Regions from separate parts of the Delftia sp. JD2 genome, predicted to be linked through region 1. Evidence: predicted binding sites of a transcription regulator. Region 1 holds the regulator's gene; each other region holds the start of a gene.
The links. The regulator FNR, encoded in region 1, switches genes on or off when oxygen is low (the NO sensors DNR and NnrR bind a similar motif). The targets are predictions, from matches to a motif close to TTGATNNNNATCAA.
Positions count from the first base shown of each region.

Region 2: dsrO (sulfate reduction electron transfer complex DsrMKJOP subunit DsrO) is a predicted target of FNR. The motif match lies at 2,437-2,450, and genes of this name have one in related genera.
Region 3: azu (azurin) is a predicted target of FNR. The motif match lies at 3,460-3,473, and genes of this name have one in related genera.
Region 4: ACM14_RS09105 (DASS family sodium-coupled anion symporter) is a predicted target of FNR. The motif match lies at 2,821-2,834, and genes of this name have one in related genera.

Region 1 is NZ_LFJT01000049.1:38,746-43,396, reverse strand. Features, by position in the region: gene ACM14_RS22500 (HD-GYP domain-containing protein) at 1-703, opposite strand, end outside; gene ACM14_RS22495 (sulfite exporter TauE/SafE family protein) at 773-1,489, opposite strand; gene hemN (oxygen-independent coproporphyrinogen III oxidase) at 1,495-2,877, opposite strand; gene fnr (fumarate/nitrate reduction transcriptional regulator Fnr) at 3,040-3,759, shown strand; gene ACM14_RS22480 (hypothetical protein) at 3,841-4,128, opposite strand; gene ACM14_RS22475 (FixH family protein) at 4,308-4,628, opposite strand.
Region 2 is NZ_LFJT01000082.1:15,590-20,240, reverse strand. Features, by position in the region: gene ACM14_RS27875 (TlpA disulfide reductase family protein) at 1-533, shown strand, start outside; gene dsbG (thiol:disulfide interchange protein DsbG) at 530-1,336, shown strand; gene ACM14_RS27865 (hypothetical protein) at 1,348-1,749, shown strand; gene ACM14_RS27860 (hypothetical protein) at 1,734-2,198, opposite strand; gene dsrO (sulfate reduction electron transfer complex DsrMKJOP subunit DsrO) at 2,565-3,410, shown strand; gene nrfD (NrfD/PsrC family molybdoenzyme membrane anchor subunit) at 3,427-4,470, shown strand; gene ACM14_RS27845 (tetrathionate reductase subunit A) at 4,549-4,651, shown strand, end outside.
Region 3 is NZ_LFJT01000064.1:22,659-27,309, forward strand. Features, by position in the region: gene ACM14_RS25140 (DUF4132 domain-containing protein) at 1-1,652, opposite strand, end outside; gene ACM14_RS25145 (alanyl-tRNA editing protein) at 2,224-2,934, shown strand; gene ACM14_RS25150 (hypothetical protein) at 2,978-3,268, opposite strand; gene azu (azurin) at 3,597-4,055, shown strand; gene ACM14_RS25160 (hypothetical protein) at 4,176-4,651, opposite strand, start outside.
Region 4 is NZ_LFJT01000012.1:72,331-76,981, reverse strand. Features, by position in the region: gene ACM14_RS09115 (CMD domain protein) at 1-557, shown strand, start outside; gene ACM14_RS09110 (alkylhydroperoxidase domain protein) at 554-1,141, shown strand; gene ACM14_RS09105 (DASS family sodium-coupled anion symporter) at 1,154-2,659, opposite strand; gene ACM14_RS09100 (hypothetical protein) at 2,954-3,271, shown strand; tRNA gene ACM14_RS09095 (tRNA-Met) at 3,354-3,430, opposite strand; gene rplQ (50S ribosomal protein L17) at 3,452-3,844, opposite strand; gene rpoA (DNA-directed RNA polymerase subunit alpha) at 4,031-4,651, opposite strand, start outside.

The sequences.
Region 1 (4,651 bases):
GCATGCCTTCGACACCGGCCACGGGCTTGCCCGCGTCATGCAGCAGCGCCGCCAGACCCAGGTCGCGCAGCAGCGATTCCTGCAAGCCCAGGGCCCGGCCCAGCAGCAGGCTGAGCACGGTCACGTTGACGGCATGCACGCTCTGGCTGCTGCCCACGCCATCGGACAGCAGGTGAATGGCCACGTCCTGCGGGCCCGCCAGTTCGGCCAGGCAGCCATCGACCAGGGCCTCGGTGGGCATGCGCGCCTGCTCGGGCGCGCTGGCGATGGTGGTCTCTATGGCCACATAGCCGCGCTCAACCTTCTGAAAGCGCGCATTGCAGTCCTCCAGCCGGCCGCGCCAGTCGGGCACGGACAGCAGCAGCGGTGCTGGCGCAGGTTCGGTGGGTGCAGGCTCGGGGGCCACCACGACGGGCGGCAGCTCCTGCGGCGGCGGGGTGCGCACCTCGGCGGGCCAGGTGTCGCTTTTGTGCGGGACACAGCGTACCACCTCCAGGCCCAGGGATTTCAGGGTCTGGATCTGTGCGCTGGAGGTGATCTTGAAGCTGCTGACCGGAAAGGGATGGTTCAGCCACCCAACATCGAGCTGGACAAACATGCCCGGACGGAGGTCTCGGATATCGATGAGGACGGAATGGTTCACGCGCGGCAACGGCCCCGAGGCTGAAGGAATCGGCAATATGTAAGCCGATGATTCGGGCATTATCTCCAGTTCTGAGGGCCTCGCAGCCAATCCGCGACCCCAGGTGCCAAGTCTGGCCTCAGCTGTTGCTCAACGGCACCAGAGGCTGGGCTTGTAGATCAGGTCCATCCACAGCGCCCAGACGGCCACGCCCACCAGCATCAGGCCGGCCAGGCGCGTGCCCCATTCGGCGCGCAGGCCGTTCAGGCGCTGCCGGCCCAGCCGCCACAGCCAGGGGCCGGCCACCAGCCACAGGCCGCTGCCCACGCCAAAGGCCGCCATGGCCAGCGCGCCCTGCAACGGGCCGCCGCTGAGCGCGGCGACCAGCACGGCCGAATACAGCAGTCCGCAAGGCATGAGCGCCCAGGCATAGCCTGCCGCCAGCGTGCCGCCCGGCGCCGACACCCAGGGCTGCACGCGCCGCCAGGCGGCGCGGCCAGCAGACTCCAGCCAGGCGGGCTGGCGGGCCTGCACCATCATGGCCAGGCCCCAGGCCATCACGGCGACATGGGTCAGTGTCCAGAACGGCTGCAGCGCCGTGGTCTGGCTGGTGAGCCAGGACAGGCTCTCCATGGCCAGGGCCGAGGCAGCGCCCAGGCTGGCATAGCCGGCCAGACGGCCGCCGTGGAACAGCGCCGTGCGCAGCCACAGCCGGCTTTGCAATCCATGCACGGCCACCACCTGCGAGCCGCCGCCCTGCCCCGCCCCGCCCGTGACCACGCCGCAGGGCGCAGCGCACATGGCAAGGCAATGGGGCCCGCCGACGAGCCCCATGATCAAAGCGGTCCAGAGCAGCGACAAGAGCATGGGGCCTAGATGATCCTCGAAAACCGCGCCCGGTTCTTGTCCGCCTGCAGATATCGGTCAAACAGCATGGCCACGCCGCGCACGAAGTACCAGCCCATGGGCGTGACCTGGAAGCCCTCGTCGCTGATCTGCACCAGGCCCTTGGCCTGCAGGTCCTCCAGGGCCGCCATCTCGGGCGCGAAGTACTCGCGAAAGCCCAGCAGCCAGGCCTGCTCCATGGGCTCGAACAGCACGGCGCCCTGACACATGATGGCCATGATGACGGCGCGGCGCACCAGGTCGTCGCGCGACAGCGCCAGGCCCCGCACCACGGGCAGGTGGCTGGCGTCGATGGCGTCGTAGTACTCCTCCAGCGTCTTGGCGTTCTGGCTGTAGCTGGCGCCCACCTTGCCGATGGCCGACACGCCCAGCGCAATCAGGTCGCAGTCGGGCTGAGTGCTGTAGCCCTGGAAATTGCGGTGCAGCCGGCCCTGGCGCTTGGCCACGGCCAGCGAGTCCTCGGGAAGGGCGAAGTGGTCCATGCCCACATAGACATAGCCACCGTCCATGAACGCGGCGATGGAACGCGACAGCATGGCCAGCTTGTCGGCCCCCTGGGGCAGATCCTCGGCCGCAATGCGCCGCTGCGGCTTGAAGCGCTCGGGCAGGTGGGCATAGGCATAGAGCGCGATGCGGTCGGGCCGCAGCGCGTTGACCTGGGCCAGCGTGCGCTCGAAGGATTCGGGCGTCTGCTTGGGCAGGCCGTAGATCAGGTCCACGTTGATGGAGGCAAAGCCCAGCTGCCGCGCGGCCGCCACCAGCTCGAACACCTGCTCTGCCGGCTGCACGCGGTGCACGGCGATCTGCACCTGCTCGTCGAAGTCCTGCACACCGAAGCTCAGGCGGTTGAAGCCCAGCTCCTTGAGCACGGCCAGGCGCTCGACGCTGACGGTGCGCGGATCGACCTCGATGGAGTACTCGCCACCCGGCTCCAGCTTGAAATGCTCGCGCAACAGGCCCATCAGCGTGCGCAGCTCGTCGTCGGAGAAGAAGGTGGGCGTGCCGCCGCCCAGGTGCAGCTGGCTGACGGTCTGGCCCTTGCCGCAATGGGCCGTGTGCAAGGCCATCTCGCGCGCCAGGTAGTCCAGGTAGACGGCGGCGCGATCGTGGTGGCGCGTCACGATCTTGTTGCAGGCGCAGTAGTAGCAAAGCGACTCGCAAAAGGGCACGTGCACATACAGCGACAAAGGCATGGCACGCGCTGCGGTACTCGATTTGCGTTGTTGCAGCGCCAGGATATAGTCCTCTGCACCAAAGGCCTCGACAAAGCGGTCGGCGGTAGGGAACGAGGTGTATCGGGGCCCCGGTACGTCAAAGCGACGCAGCAGCTCTGGGGTGACAGCGGTCATGGGTTTTTTCCTCTAATACCTCGACTGTGCCGCAGCACATCGGTCATGTCCTTGACTCACATCAAGAGTTGTTTGAGGGACTGCTGCGACAATTTGATCCAACTCATCGCAATCCACGAGGTCACCGCCGGCACGCTGTGTGCCGCTGATGTTTATCACTCCATGAACCTTCAGACCATCAAAGCCTCCTGCTCCAACTGCAACCTGCGCGAACTGTGCATGCCCATGGGCCTGGATGCCGAGCAGATGCAGCGCATCGACGACATCGTGGCCACGCGCCGCAAGGTCAAGCGCGGAGGCCTGCTGTTTCGCAACGGCGAGACATTCACCTCGCTGTACGCCATCCGCACCGGCTTCTTCAAGACCTGCGTGGCCACCGAGGACGGACGCGACCAGGTCACAGGCTTTCAGATGGCCGGCGAGATCATCGGCCTGGACGGCATCGTCAACGACCACCACACCTGCGATGCCGTCGCACTGGAAGACGCCGAAGTCTGCGTCATGCCCTTCGACAAGCTGGAAGACCTGTCGCGCGAGGTCACGGCCCTGCAAAACCATGTGCACAAGGTCATGAGCCGCGAGATCGTGCGCGAGCACGGCGTGATGCTGCTGCTGGGCAGCATGCGCGCCGAGGAGCGCCTGGCCGCCTTCGTGCTCAACCTGGTGCAGCGCCTGCATGCGCGGGGCTTTTCCAAGTCGGAACTGGTGCTGCGCATGACGCGCGAGGAAATCGGCAGCTACCTGGGCCTGAAGCTGGAGACGGTGAGCCGCACCTTCTCCAAGTTCGCGGACGACAACATCATCGAGGTGCGCCAGCGCCATCTGCGCATCCTGGACACGGAGGCGCTCAAGCGCATCGTCAACAGCCAGCAGTGCCAGTGAGGCTGCAGGGGCGGCAAGCATTCATCCGCCAATGAACAAGGCCCGCGACAGCGGGCCTTGTTCATTGCGGCGGGCTCTCGCTCAGTCCCGCCCCAGCCCCTGCATGGCCAGATCCGGGTCGGGCTCGGAGACCACGCCGTCATTGAGATCGCGGGCCGAGCGGCCCAGCATGGTGGTCATCAGGCTGGAGAGCATGGTCACGCCCCAGAAGGCGAAGAAGGCCAGCGTGTAGATGCCCTGGCGCGACCAGCCCAGGTCGCCGAGCCAATGCAGCTCCAGCGGGTCCACAAAGGCAAAAACCAGCATCTCCATCACGGCGGCTGCCAGAAAGGCAGGCCAGGCAATCCACATCCAGCGTTGGGCCAACATCAGCGATCTCCTTGTGCTGTCGAGGGGTCGCCTTCATTGTGCGCCGCGCCAACGCATGGCGCCAAGCCCCGCAGCGCCCTGCACGCCTGTAGGAAACCCTCACCCGTCGCGCATGCCGGAGATGCGATCCGCCATGCAAAAAGGCCACGACTGCGGCCTGTTGCAGGAGTGCACGGCGATCAGCGGTCCGTGGGGTGATCGTGCGCGGGCGTGGCCGCATGGTTGCGGCCGGTGACGGCGGGCGCCATGCTCTTGGGCACTTCGCGCACGCCATCGGCACGCTCGTTGATCGTGATGCCGTTGCGGTAGTAGTCGGGGTCGATCACGGGATCGGCGCCATTGATGGCGATGATGGCCGTGATCACGGCAGCGACCACCACGGCCGCCGGGCCGGCCACCACCAGCCAGACATGGCCGAACTTCCACCAGGGCTTGCCGGCGTCGGGGTGCGAGGGAGCCTGCGCGGGCGCGGGCGCGGACACTGCGGGACTGGAAGACATGGGAAACCTCTTTCTTTCAGGCG
Region 2 (4,651 bases), on a different contig from region 1:
GCAGCCGCCGCTCCCCGGTGCTGCGCCGCGCCACTGGGCTGGCGCTGGGCGCGGGGGCGGCCCTGCTGGTGCTGGGCAGCCTGCTGCAGGCGCTGCCCTACGCAGATGCACCGGCCCTGCCGGCATTCACCCTGGTCAACGGACAGGCGCAGCCGGTCTCGCTGCAGCAGTTGCAGCAGGCCGACGGCAAGCCCATGGTGATCAACCTCTGGGCCACCTGGTGCCCGCCCTGCCGGCGCGAGATGCCGGTGCTGGCCCAGGCCCAGCAGCAGCGGCCCGATGTGCGCTTCATCTGGATCAACCAGGGCGAGTCTGCCGAGGCCGTGATGGGCTACCTGCGGCGCGAGCAGGCGACGGCCCCGCTACCGCTGGCCCAGGTGCTGTTCGACCCGCAGCAGCAGGCCGGCCGGCACTGGCGCCAGCGGGGCCTGCCTTCCACCTATTTCTATGGCGCCGACGGCCGGCTGTGCGGCATGCGCATGGGCGAGCTGTCGCGCGCCAGCCTGGCCCAGCATCTGAAGGAATGTTCATGAGCGCTTCCCCCCTGTTACCCCTGCCTGCACTGGCAGGAGCCCTGGCCCTGTCGACAGCCTTGGCCCTGCCGGCCGCGGCGTCCGAGCTGCCATCGGAGGAGTTTCTGGCCCAGCAGGGACTGACCCTGGTGGGACCGCTGCCGGCCGTGGGCGGACTCAAGGCCTGGGCCGCCTACCGCGACCGCCAGCCCGTGCCCATCTACCGCATGCCTGACGGCAAGCACTGGGTGCTGGGCACGGTGATCGACGCCCAGGGCCGCGACGTGAACGCCCAGGCCCTGCAGGCTGCCGTGCAAAAGCCCATGGGCGAGCAGCTGTGGAGCGATGTGCAGCGCGCCCAGTCCATACCGGATGGCCGGGCCGACGCGCCGCGCACGGTCTATGTGTTCACCGACCCCAACTGCCCCTATTGCAACCAGCTGTGGAACGATGCCCGGCCCTGGGTGGAAAGTGGCCAGGTGCAGTTGCGCCACATTCTGGTCGGCATCCTCAAGCCCAGCAGCGAGGGCAAGGCCGCCGCCTTGCTGACCGCGCGCCAGCCCGAGCAGGCCCTGGCCGAGCACGCACGCGCCTATGCCAAGGCCGGCCGCGCCAGCGCAGAAGGCGCGGGCGCCACGCCGCTGGCCCCGGTGCCGCAGGCCACGCGGCAGGTGCTGGCCAGCCATGCCTCGCTGATGTCCACCTGGGGCCTGCGTGCCACGCCGGCCCTGGTCTGGAAGGATGACAAGGGAGTGGTGCAGGTACGCACCGGCCTGCCGCCGGGCCTGCTGGAAGAGGTCATGGGGACGCGCGGCAGGAAATGACGAGGACGACCATGAGCACAAGCCGTTCTCCCGCCGCTTCCACCGCCTCCAACGACTGGAGCGACCTGTTCCCCGCCCGGCCGGATGCGCCGCCGCTGCGCATCGTGCTGCATGCGCCCACACCCGGCGCCCTGGCCCGTGCACGCAGCAATCTGGCCAACCTGCGCCAGGACCGGCCCGGTGCCGAGGTCCGCATCGTCATCAACGGCCCGGCCGTCGAGGCGCTGCTGGACGCCGCGCCGGGCACGCCGCAGCATCTGAATGCGGACGCCCTGGCCCATGCGCTGGTCTGCCCGAACACGCTCAGGAAGCTGGGCCGCGAGGCGCCTGCCGGCATGCGCGTGCTGCCGCAGGGCGGCATCGAGTCACTGGCCCTGCTGCAGCAGTCGGCCTGGTGCTACGTGCGCTGCTGAGCGGCCTGCGCCAGCGAGGCCAGGCAGCGCGCCTGCCATTGGTATTCAGGCTCGAACGATTCGCGGTCCGTGACGGCGCCGTGGCCGCCCTCGCCATAGACCATGGCGTAGGCCGCATAGTCGGCCGCCTGCAGCGCCCGGCCCGCCAGCCCATGGGCCGTGGCATAGGTGGCGGACACGGCGGCATGGCCGCAGCCGTCGAGGGAGCGTGATCCCTGGTGGTGGTTGGCCAGGCTGGCCGCCTCGCGGGCCAGGCGGTCCAGCTCCTGCCTGTCTATCTGGCCGTCCAGGTAGCGGCGAAGGCCTTGTGCGCAGCGGATGACGTCCGGGTCTTCCAGCAGGTGCGCGATGCGGTCCACGCAGGCCTGTGTGAATTGCAGCCTCAGGTGCTCGCCGGCTTCGGCGGCAAGGTCCAGTTCCGAAGCAAGGCTGTTCAGGGCATGGTTCATGGAGAACTCCTTGGCAGTGGCGACACAAGCAGCGTAGACCGGGGCCGCGCACGGAAACAAGAGGGTGATTTCCGATACGCGCCCCGCATTCCCGAGGAATGCAGTCACCCTGTTAACCCCGTCTTAATCCCTGCGCCACACGCTATGGACTGCCTTGGGCGCCTGTCCATGGCAGGCAGTCGGTGGCACTTTGCAAGCACTTGGCAGGCACTCGGCAGGCACTTGGAAAGCCCATTGCTTGACTCACATCAAGCCGCCAAGGCCCTGAATTTCATATATTAAATTCAATATAAAAAGCATATTTTTAATGCTTTATTGAGTTTGAGCGACCACGATCCGTGGCCGCAGGACGATGAAAGACAGGCCATGCCAAAAACATCCCGCGCCGGCAGCGGCTGCAACGACTGCAGCTGCAAGCCCTCCTCCCAGGACATCCCCGCCCCTACCCTCTCCCATGCGCAGCCCGCCGCCGGCAAGCGCGGCTTCCTGCAGGACCTGCTGGCCGCTGCCATGGCGGCCGTGGCCCTGCCCGTGGCGGCGGCCGCGCCCGGCACCCCGGGTTTCCAGCCGCCGCGCCGCCCCGGCGAGGCCGGCAGGCGCTACGGCATGCTGGTGGACCTGCGCCGCTGCATAGGCTGCCAGGCCTGCACAGTGAGCTGCTCCATGGAGAACCTGCCGCCGCTGGGCCAGTTCCGCACCACGGTGCTGCAGTACGAGGTGCAGCACGCGGGCAACGAGGACCTGCCGCCGGCCATGCTCAACCTGCCGCGCCTGTGCAACCACTGCGACAACCCGCCCTGCGTCCCGGTCTGCCCGGTGCAGGCCACATTCCAGCGCAGCGACGGCATCGTGCTGGTGGACAACGAGCGCTGCGTGGGCTGCGGCTACTGCGTGCAGGCCTGCCCCTATGACGCACGCTTCATCAACCACGAGACGCAGACCGCCGACAAGTGCACCTTCTGCGAGCACCGCCTGGAAGCCGGCCTGCTGCCGGCCTGCGTGGAAAGCTGCGTGGGCGGCGCCCGCGTGATCGGCGACCTCAACGACGAGGGCAGCGAGATCCGCCAGCGCATGCGCGAGCACGCCAAGGACCTCAAGGTGCTCAAGCCCGCCATGGGCACGGACCCGCATGTGTACTACCTGGGATTGCCCGACGCCTTCGTCGACGGCGTGGACGGGCAGGCCAGCGTGCGGCTGGTCACTTCCCACTGAACGCAAGGAGCACCCCATGCACATCGTCGAACTCCTGACCCCCGCCTACGAATCGGCCTGGCTGCCCTGGGCCGTGCAGTACTTCTTCCTGGCCGGCATTGCCACGGGCGCCGCCCTGCTGGCCGCCGCCTGCGCCTGGGCGCCGCGCGGCAGCGCCATGGCGCGCCTGCTGCCGGCCGCCGTGCTGGTGCTGGCCGTCAGCGCCATCGCGGCGCCCGTGTCGCTGCTGGCCGACCTGCACCAGCCTGCGCGCTTCTGGCATTTCTATGCGCACTTCACGCCGTGGTCGTGGATGTCGGTGGGCGCCCTGCTGCTGCCAGCCTTCGTGGGACTGGCGCTGGCCTTCGTGCTGGCCTGGTGGCTGGGCCGGCCGCAGTGGCTGCGCTGGCTGGCGCCGCTGCTGGCCGTGTCGGCGCTGACCATCACCGCCTATACCGGCGCCGAGCTGATGGCCGTGCGCTCGCGCCCGCTGTGGAACACGCTGTGGGTGCCGCTGAACCTGGCACTCACGGGCTGGCTGGCCACGGTGGGCTGCATGCTGGTGACGGCGCGCTTTCTGCCCGCCCGCCACCGCCCCGATGCCGGCGCCCTGCAGGCCCTGCGCATGCTGGGCCTGGCGCTGGCGCTGTGCCTGCTGGCCATGGTGGCGGTCTGGGCCGTTGCCGGCTGGCTGGGCCAGGGCCGCTCCTTCCAGGCGGCGCTGCAGCTGTGGCAGCAGTTTCCCGTCTGGCGCCTGAGCATGCTGGGCTCGGCCGTGGCCGGTGCCGCCTTGCTGTGGGCCCTGGTGCGGGGCGGGCAGCGCATGGCCTGCCCGCGCTACACGCTGGCCCTGGGGCTGGGCCTGGCCGCCGCGGCCTGGGCCTTCCGCTGGGCGCTGTTCATGGGCGTGCAAGGCGTGCCCAAGTACGGCGCGGGCCTGTACATCTACCACATGCCGCTGGGCGGCGACGGCCTGCTGGGCATGTTGGGCGTGGCCGGCCTGTGCATTGCACTGGTGACGCTGGCCACCTGGGCGCTGGAGCTGTTTCCCGCGCGCTCGGCCGCGGCCCGCGCCCTCTGACACCGCCGCCCTGACGACCCCTCACCCATTCACGGAGCGCGGCCCGCCACCGGCCGGCCGCGCCACAGAAAGCCTTTCATGACCGACAAGAAGAAACTCCCCCAAGCTCCCGAAGATTCCCTGGATGCCGAGGCCGCCCGCCGCCGCCTGCTGCTGCGCGGTGGCCTCACCGCAGGCGGGC
Region 3 (4,651 bases), on a different contig from region 1:
TCGCCGGCCAGCGGCGGCAGGCCGCCTTCGGCAATGGCGGACACATGCAGCAGCACGCGGGCCGCGTGTTCGGACAGCGGCGCGCACAGCGCCAGCAGCTCGGGCGTATCGAAGGGCTTGATGGCCGCGCTCAGGCGCTTGATGGAGGCGAGCTGGGCTTCCAGATCCACGCCGCCAGCGGCAGACGCTGGCGATGCGGCACTTGCCTGGCTTTCTTCTGATGTCGAGGCGCCCTGCCCTGTCAGGCCCAACTGCTGCAGCCGCTGCTGCACGCTGCTGGCCGAGGCCGCATCCAGCTTGCCGCCGGCCAGCAACTGCGCCAGCAAGGGACCGACAGCGGGGTCGGGGTGGGCCAGCAGCACGTCGCGGCAGGTCAGCAGCAGGTTCTTGGGCGGCTTGTTCAGCCAGCCGGCATCCACCAAGCTGGCCAGCGGAATATGGGCGGCCAGGCCGGCCATGGCGGCGCGCAGGCCCTTTGCGCTGCTGCCTGCGATGAGCGGGGTCAAGGTGGGCAGCGTGGCCTTCAGGCTGGCGGTGTCGAACGCGGGCAGCACATTGACCAGGTCCTTGACAGGCACCTCGGCCAGATCGGCCGGGCGGCGGGTCACCAGTTCGCGGATCACGCTGCGGTAGCGGCGCAGCTCGTCCTCGCGGTCGCAGCGCTGGGCCATGGCGGGCAGCAGCAGGGGCAGCAAGGCGGCATCGTCGTGCTTCATGACATGCATGGCCAGCGCCAGGCTGATCTGGTAGCGGCCATTCTCACGCAGCTGCTTGGCAAAGGGCGCGGGATCCTCGGCCACCAGGCGGTCCAGCAATTGCAATGCGCTCGTCCGCTCGGCGCGCTGGGAGTAGGTCAATTGGCTGAGCAGCAGCGCGGCCAGTTCCTCTCGCCGGGGCGCGCCGGCACTGGCCCAGCGCTGCCCGATCAGGTCGGGATCATCTATGTAGGATTTGTCGAAGAGCTGGGGATGCTCGGCAAAGAAAGGCAGCCAGTCCTTCCAGCCCTGGCCCTTGGGCTGCCTGGGCTGGCGCTCGTTGCGGTAGTGGTCCAGCACATCGTCGAACAGCTTGCCGCCCACGGCGGCGTAGCGCAGCAGGTCGGCATCGTTCAGTTGGGCGACCAGGGGCTTCCAGGCCGCGTGGTACTCATGGTTGCGGCGGAACCCGGCCTCCTCGCGCAGCGCCAGCGCCCAGTCCAGCGTGGACGTCACCTCGTCATAGGGCATGCCGGGATAGCTGAGCCAGGGCAGCAGGCTGCCGAGCACCAAGCCTATGCCCTTGTACACAGGCAGGTCGGCGCTGCGGGCGTGGGCCAGCCATTGCTCGGCCAGCACGCGCACTTCGGTAGCCACATGGGCATTGGTCAACTCCTCGCTGCGGCCCGACAGCACATGGCCGCGCGGCACGGTGAGCCGCGCAAAGGCCAGCCAACGATCGCCGTCACGCGACCAGGGTGCGTCGCTGCCGCTCAGATGCCCCAGGATGTTGAGACAACGCTCCTCGCAGCCGCGCAGGAAGGTGCGTGCCTCGTCGGCCCGCCCGTCATGCAGGCGGGCGTCGAGTTCGGCGGCAAAGGCCTCGTCGCTGAGGCTTTCATGCAGCCGGTCATAGAGATCGCTCAGAGAAGCCGCGTGAAGATCGGTAGTGCTCATAAAGATGAGGAGATGAACAATGTGGGCAGCCGCAAACCAGGGCTTGCCGGGATGGAGACGGGGGTGGAGCCTGCACCGGACGGAAGCAGAAGTTCTTGATCCATCCGGACAGTCCCTCGGAAAACTCACAGATTCATGCCCTGCGTATGTCGTCAGCTTTGGAAAAATCTGTAGCGCCATCCGCAACGGCCACGCCATTGTTCCCCGGCACGCACGCGGTGCGGGCGCCGATCTTGTCAGGTCGCGGGCACCGCCACTTGACAGGCTGTCAAGCAGGCGACTGCCACCGCTGCGGGCCATGGACTGTACTGGGGACTTTTCGCCCAGGCGTACTGCCCGGCCCCGCCATGCCGCCGATACCATGGACCGCGACATGACACGGGAGCCTGACCATCTCATCGCCGCCGCAGCCGGCCTGGACCGCGGCGCCCGGCATGCGGCCGACCTGCGGGGCATTGCACCCCGAGCCGGCGGCTCCCACGCCCCCAGATCCCCAGATGGAAACCGCCCAGGGCCTGTGCGCCCTGCGCTGAAGCCCCTAACCCAAGAACCACGACCCCGGAGACACCCCATGCCCCAGACGCACAAGCTCTTTGACGACGACGCCTACCTGGACCGCTGCGAAGCCACCGTGACGGCCGTCAGCGCCGAGGGCATCGAGCTCGATGCCACGGTCTGCTATGCCCGCAGCGGCGGCCAGGCCGGCGACACCGGCACGCTGACCCTGGCCGATGGCCGCAGCCTGGCCCTGATCGACACCGTCTATGCCGATGACCGGCAGCGCATCCTGCATGTGCTGCAGACCGATGCCCCGCCCCAGGTGGGCGAGCGCGTTCAGGTAGCCATCGATTGGGACAGGCGCCACCGGCTGATGCGCCTGCACACCTGCCTGCACCTGCTGGGCGTGCTGGTGCCTGTGCCCGTGACGGGCTGCAGCATCTCGCCGGACTCGGCACGCCTGGATTTCGACCTGCCTGAATCCACGCTGGACAAGGCCGACCTGACGGAGCGCCTGAACGCCCTGATCGCCGCCAGCCATGCGGTGAACGTGGACCGCATCACGCCCGAGCAACTGGCTGCACAGCCCGACCTGGTGCGCACCGCAGGCGCCGCGCCCCCAGGCGGCACGGCGACGATCCGCATCATCGACATCCCCGGCCTGGACCGCCAGCCCTGCGGCGGCACGCATGTGCGCAGCACGGCCGAGATCGGCACGGTGGCCGTCACCAAGATCGAGAAGAAAAGCCGCACCAACCGGCGCGTGGTGGTGCAGTTCGCCTGACACCTTCCAGACCTGTTGATGCCAGACCTGTCGATGCCAGGCCTCAGGACATCCAGGACCTGGGCGCCACAGGCCCGCTCGCCTCAGGGGGCCCATCGCCTCCCTGCGCCAGCCCCTCGCCCTGGCTACCGGACTTTCGCACCAGTTGCAGGATCTGGTCGAGCTGGTCATGCTCGACGGCGATCGAGTGCAATCTGAACAGCACATACGGAATGAGGACGCTGGCGCAGGCCATGGCCGCCAGCGCCGCCTGTTGATGGGAGCTGTCGACGAAGAACGCCGTCAGCAAAAAGATGGCGCCGATGATCGAGCCTATGAAAACAAGCAATCTCATACATTCCCTCTATTTTCAGCAATCGTACCCAAATGTGACTGACGTGAGTAGAGGCATGCGAGCTGTGGGGTTGCCCGTCGCCAAAAGACCACGGGCGGCAAAACCGTTTTCCTGCGGCAGCCCGAATGCATGCCCTGCATGCGCGACGCCATACCGCATGCTCCAAGCGCAAGTCTTCGAACTCTTTTGACTTGATTCAAATCAACCTGCCGCCCCCGATCCTGTCTATGCTTGAGGCAGCCATACAAAGCATCCATGGCGACAGACCGCCTGCCGGTCCATGGCCCTCGGATGCCAGCCACCTCACCCGCTTTTCAAGGAGAAAACAATGGCAAAGCAATGGAAGCCCGTCCTCTTGGCCCTCGCAATGACTGCCGTCGCCGCGCCTGTGCTGGCCGCCGACTGCGCCGTCGAGATCGAAGGCAACGACGCCATGCAGTTCAACAAGCCCACCATCAGCGTGCCCGCCAGCTGCAAGCAGTTCACGGTCAAGCTCAAGCACGTGGGCAAGCTGCCCAAGACGGCCATGGGCCACAACTGGGTGCTGAGCAAGACGGCCGACCTGCAGCCCGTGGCCAATGACGGCATCGCCGCTGGTGCCGCCAAGGACTTCGTGAAGGAAAAGGATGCCCGCGTGATCGCCCACACCAAGGTGATCGGCGGCGGCGAGAGCGATTCCGTCACCTTCTCCACCGCCGCCCTGAAGGCCGGCGAGGCCTACAGCTACTTTTGCTCCTTCCCCGGCCACTCCGCGCTGATGAAGGGCACGCTGACGCTGGCCAAGTAAGCCGGCGATCTGCCTTGGCGCGGGGCCTTGTGCCCCGCGTTCTACCCGGCGGCACTTCGGTGCCGCTTTTCATTTGTGGAGATCGGAGCAAGCAGCCTGCCCGCCGCGCTTCGTGCCTCTTCAGTGCCGGCCTGAGGCCCCCCTGCCATGCGAGAGGCCCTGCATCTCCACGCAACCCTTTTGCATCAGGCGCAACAGCAGCTGGGTCCAGCTGGCGTCGGCCCATTTGGCGCTTTCCAGCACCAGGGAGCGCGCGGCCTGCAGGCCGTCGCCGGGCTGCAGCTCCACGCGGAAACTGCCGCGTTCGCGCTGGGCCGTGACGGCCACCACGCTGCCCAGCAGGGCGATGTCATGCGAGGGCCTGGGGCCCTGCGGGCCGTCCAGGTCCACGCGCAGCACGCAGCCGGGGCGCAGTTCGTAGGTCCATCGATGGTCGGCATGGCCGGCCGCGCCCATGGCGTTCATTTCGGCAAGCCGCTGCTCCTGGGTCATGTCGTAGGGGCTGATGATGGGCGCCTGCTGCTGCGGATAGCCCTGCACGCCGTCCAGGCAGGCGGCCATGAAGACCACGGCCGCCGCGCATGCCAGCAGTTTCC
Region 4 (4,651 bases), on a different contig from region 1:
CAGCCCTGTTCACGCCCGCCGAGCCCGTGCCCGGCACGGTCTCGCTGCGCGAGCGGCTGGCCCTGGCCGCCTTCACGGCCGGGCTGCATGGCGAGCCGCGCAGCGCCGTCTTCTATACACGCGCGCTGGCCACCGAGGATGCGGAACTGGCCGCCGTGGTGGCGTCCGAAGTGGTGCGTGGCCGCGCCCAGAGCCTGCAGGCCGGCAGCGGCCCGCATGGCCCCTACGGCAGCTACCCGGCAGGCCCGCTGAGCCGCGAGGACCAGCCGGGCCCCGCCTATGCCGTGGACCCGGCCCACGCCGCACTGCTGGGCCCGCGCCTGGCCGCGGCGCTGGCCCATGCCCACCTGCTGGCCTACCACCCGCGCGACGCCAGCGCCGGGGCCCTGCAGGCGCTGCAACAGGCGGGCTGGAGCGAGACGGACATCGTCATCCTGTCCCAGCTGGCGTCCTTCCTGTCCTTCCAGATCCGCGTGGTGGCGGGGTTGCGCGTGCTGGCTGCACGCCCCGCGCCCCAGGCAGCCCATCAAACCACCACCCTGCAAGCCCAGCCATGACCTCAACGAACTCCGCCGCTCCTCAGGTCTTCACCCAGGAACAACTCGACTGGCTGCCATGGATTGAGCCGCTGGAAGAAAGCGAGCTGACCGAACGCCACCATGCAGGCCTGGTCGATGCCTCACGCGCGCAGTCGCCCTACTTCCGCCTGCTGGCGCGCGACCCCGACACGCTGGGCGCACGCACGCGCACCGACAAGGACATCTTCTACAACCCCGACGCCGGCCTGCCGCGCGCCGAGCGCGAGCTGGCCGCTGCGGCCACCTCGCGCGCCAATGGCTGCATCTACTGCGCCTCGGTCCATGCGCGCTTTGCCACGCACTTCTCGCGCCGGGGTGGCGACGTGCAGCGCCTGCTCGACGAAGGCCCGGGCACGGACCTGGGGCCGCGCTGGAACGCCATCGTCACGGCGGCCGTGGCGCTGACCCAGACGCCGCCTGCGCTGGAGCCCGCCCACATCGATGCGCTGCGCACCGCAGGCCTGGACGATGCCGCCATCTCCGATGTGCTGCACGGCACGGCCTTCTTCAACTGGGCCAACCGGCTCATGCTGTCGCTGGGCGAGCCACGGACCACGGCTTGAGGGCGCCCGCCCTCACCACAGGCCCAGCAGCTTCCACCAGACACTGCCGACCACGGCAAAGATCAGCAGCTCGATCACGCACATGGCCGCGCCCACGCGCCACCAGTTGCCCAGCGTGACGTAGCCGCTGCCGAAGATGATGGGCGAGGTGCCGGTGGCGTAGTGGGTCAGCGTCATCATGATGGCCGAGCCGGCCGTCATCATCAGCATGAAGGGCACGACATAGTCGGCCGGAATCAGCTGCGCGCCCACGGTCAGGAAGGCCAGCATCATCGCGCTGATATGGGCCGTGGTGCTGGCGAACAGGTAGTGCGAGAACACGAACACGCCCACCAGGATGGCCGCCACCGGCAGCCAGTCCAGGCCGCTGGCGACGATGGCGTTCTTCATGCCCACGGCAAACCAGGACACCACGCCGAGCTTGTTGAGCTGCTCGGCCAGCATGACCAGGGCGCCGAACCACACAAGGGTGTCCCAGGCGCTTTTCTCGGACAGCACGTCATCCCAGTCGATGGTGCCCGTGATGATCAGCACGAACAGGCCCAGGAAGGCGACCACGGTGGGGTCCAGCACGAAGGCCGGGCCGAACAGCATCTGCGGCACGTTGGCCCACAGCAGCAGCATCAGGCCGAAGGTGCCCAGCATCACGCGCTCCTTGCCCGACAGCGGCCCCATGCGCGCCATCTCGCTGCGCGCGTACTCCACGGCATTGGGCGTGGCCTTGAGCTCGGGCGGCGACAGCAGGTAGATCACCAGCGGCATCAGCAGCAGGCACAGCAGGCCCGGCAGCAGCATGTACAGCGCCCAGGTGGTCCAGCTCAGGTGCAGGGCCTGGCCCGTGGCCTTGGCCACGAAATCCACCACCAGCGGGTTGGGCGCGGTGGCGGTCAGGAACATGGCCGAGGTGATGGGATTGGCGTGGTAGTTGACCAGGGCCAGGTAGGTGCCCACCTTGCCCTGCGTGCCCTTGGCCGGGTCCGACTCGAAGGCATTGGCGATGGACTTCATGATCGGGTGAACGATGCCGCCGCCGCGCGCCGTGTTGCTGGGGGTGAACGGTGCCAGCACCAGCTCGCAGATCGCCAGGCCGTAGCCGATGCCGATGGTGCGCTTGCCCAGCAGGGCGATGAACATCAGGCCGATGCGGCTGCCCAGCCCCGTCTTCTTGAGGCCGCGCGAGATCAGGATGGCCACCACGATCAGCCAGATCAGCGGGCTGGAAAAGCTGCTCAGCGCATCGGTGATGGCACCCTTGGACGAGCCGGAGGTGACCTGGGACAGCGAGACGATGACGATGGCCATCAAGGCCATCACGCCGATGGGCATGACCTTGAGGATGATGGCCACGATGGTGGTCAGGAAAATGGCGACCAGTTGCCAGCCCTTGGGCGTCAGCCCCTCGGGCACGGGCATCAGCAGCAGGCCGAACAGCACGGCGGTGGCGATCAGTGCCGGCACCAGCCGGAACGGCACGGCCGCCTTGAAATAGCGGAACAGCGAGGCGATCTTCTCGAGCATGTGGATCCTTTGCGTTGCCGGAGCGGCGCCGAGAGCGCATGGCCTGCCGGGAGCAAAAGCCCACCAGCCTGCACGGGCACTGGCGGCCGCGCCGCATGACTGACATCATGATGCAGTGCAGCATGAGCCCGGCTTCCAGCGGGCGCCTGCGCCACCGAAGTTTGACAGGCATCAAGGCCGGGCCAGTAAACCTGGCGACCCAGGCCACCGAGCCCCGCTCACATGACAGCATCCCCAGACCGGGTGCCTTTCGCCCCGGTGTACCCATGCAGTGAAAAAAGGAGAAAAGCCGACATGCCAGCCAACCGATTCTTGCCCGAGGAATGGGAATGCCGGCTCCAGGAGATCGACCTGGAGATCGCCCGCCACGCCGTCATCTGCAAGATCCCGCTGCTGCAGGCCGGTGTGGTGGAGCGCGTGCTGGCCAATGACGCCAGCGTCTGCGGCGCCGAGCACGAGGCCGCATTCAAGACCCTGCGCGGCCTTCTGTACATGCACTACACCGAGCTGCTGCACATCAGCGAAGTGCTCAGCCCCGAGGTCGCCCAGGAAATCGCCCACCGCGTGCGCCTGCGGCTGGGCCAGCGCATCGGCAACCAGTTGGGCGGCTGATGCCGGGCTGTCCGCCTGGCCTTTGCCCTGGCGCGAGGGCATGAAAAAAGGGCTACGACAGTTGTCGTAGCCCTTTTCAATTTGGTTGCGCGAGAAGGATTTGAACCTCCGACCTTTGGGTTATGAGCCCAACGAGCTACCAGACTGCTCCATCGCGCGGTATTCCAAAATTATAGCAGATTATTCAGCTGCCTTGGCTTCGGCGGCGCCTTCTTCAGCGCGCTCGACCAGTTCCACGAAGGCCATGGGGGCGTTGTCGCCCACGCGGAAGCCCATCTTCAGGATACGGGTGTAGCCACCAGGACGCTTTGCGAAGCGGGGGCCCAGCTCGTTGAAGAGCTTGGTCACGCTGTCGCGGTCGCGCAGGCGGTCGAATGCCAGGCGGCGGTTGGCAACGGTGTCGACCTTGGCCAGGGTGATCATGGGCTCGATCACGCGGCGCAGTTCCTTGGCCTTGGGAACGGTGGTCTTGATGGCTTCGTGCTCGATGAGCGAATTCATCATGTTCTTCAGCATCGCCAGGCGGTGCGAAGAGGTGCGATTGAGTTTGCGGAGGCCGTGACCGTGACGCATGGTGCTTTATTCCTAAAATATGTAATTAGGGCTTGCGCAAACAAGGATGCAAGCCTGGACCCGTTACCGGATCTGCAGCTTGCCTCAACCGAATTTGCGCAAGTTGTTGATTAATTCGTGCAGCCGTATCAGGTACTGCCCGAGGCACTGAGGCTCTCCAAAAAGGAGAGCCCGCAATTATAGTGCTTAGCGCTTTTCCAGGCCAGCAGGCGGCCAGTTCTCGAGCTTCATGCCCAGCGTCAGACCGCGGGAAGCCAGGACTTCCTTGATCTCGTTGAGCGACTTGCGACCCAGGTTGGGGGTCTTGAGCAGCTCGTTTTCGGTACGCTGGATCAGGTCGCCGATGTAGTAGATGTTCTCTGCCTTGAGGCAGTTGGCCGAACGCACGGTGAGTTCCAGCTCGTCCACGGGACGCAGCAAGATGGGATCAAAGGCGGTTGCGGCACCACGGCCACCGGCCGGAGCATCGAAGACGCTGGCGATATCGCCGCCGTCCAGCTGAGCGAACACGGCGAGCTGTTCCACCAGGATCTTGGCGGATGCGCGCACGGCGTCCTCGGCAGTGATCGCACCATTGGTTTCGATCTCCACCACCAGCTTGTCGAGGTCGGTGCGTTGTTCAACGCGGGCCGATTCGACGGCGTAGCTCACGCGCTTGACGGGCGAGAACGAAGCGTCCAGCACAATGCGGCCGATCGACTTCGTGGACTCGTCGCCATAGCGGCGCACGTTGCCGGGCACATAGCCGCGGCCCTTCTCCACCTTGATCTGCATGTCCAGCTTGCCGCCTTGCGACAGGTTGGCGAT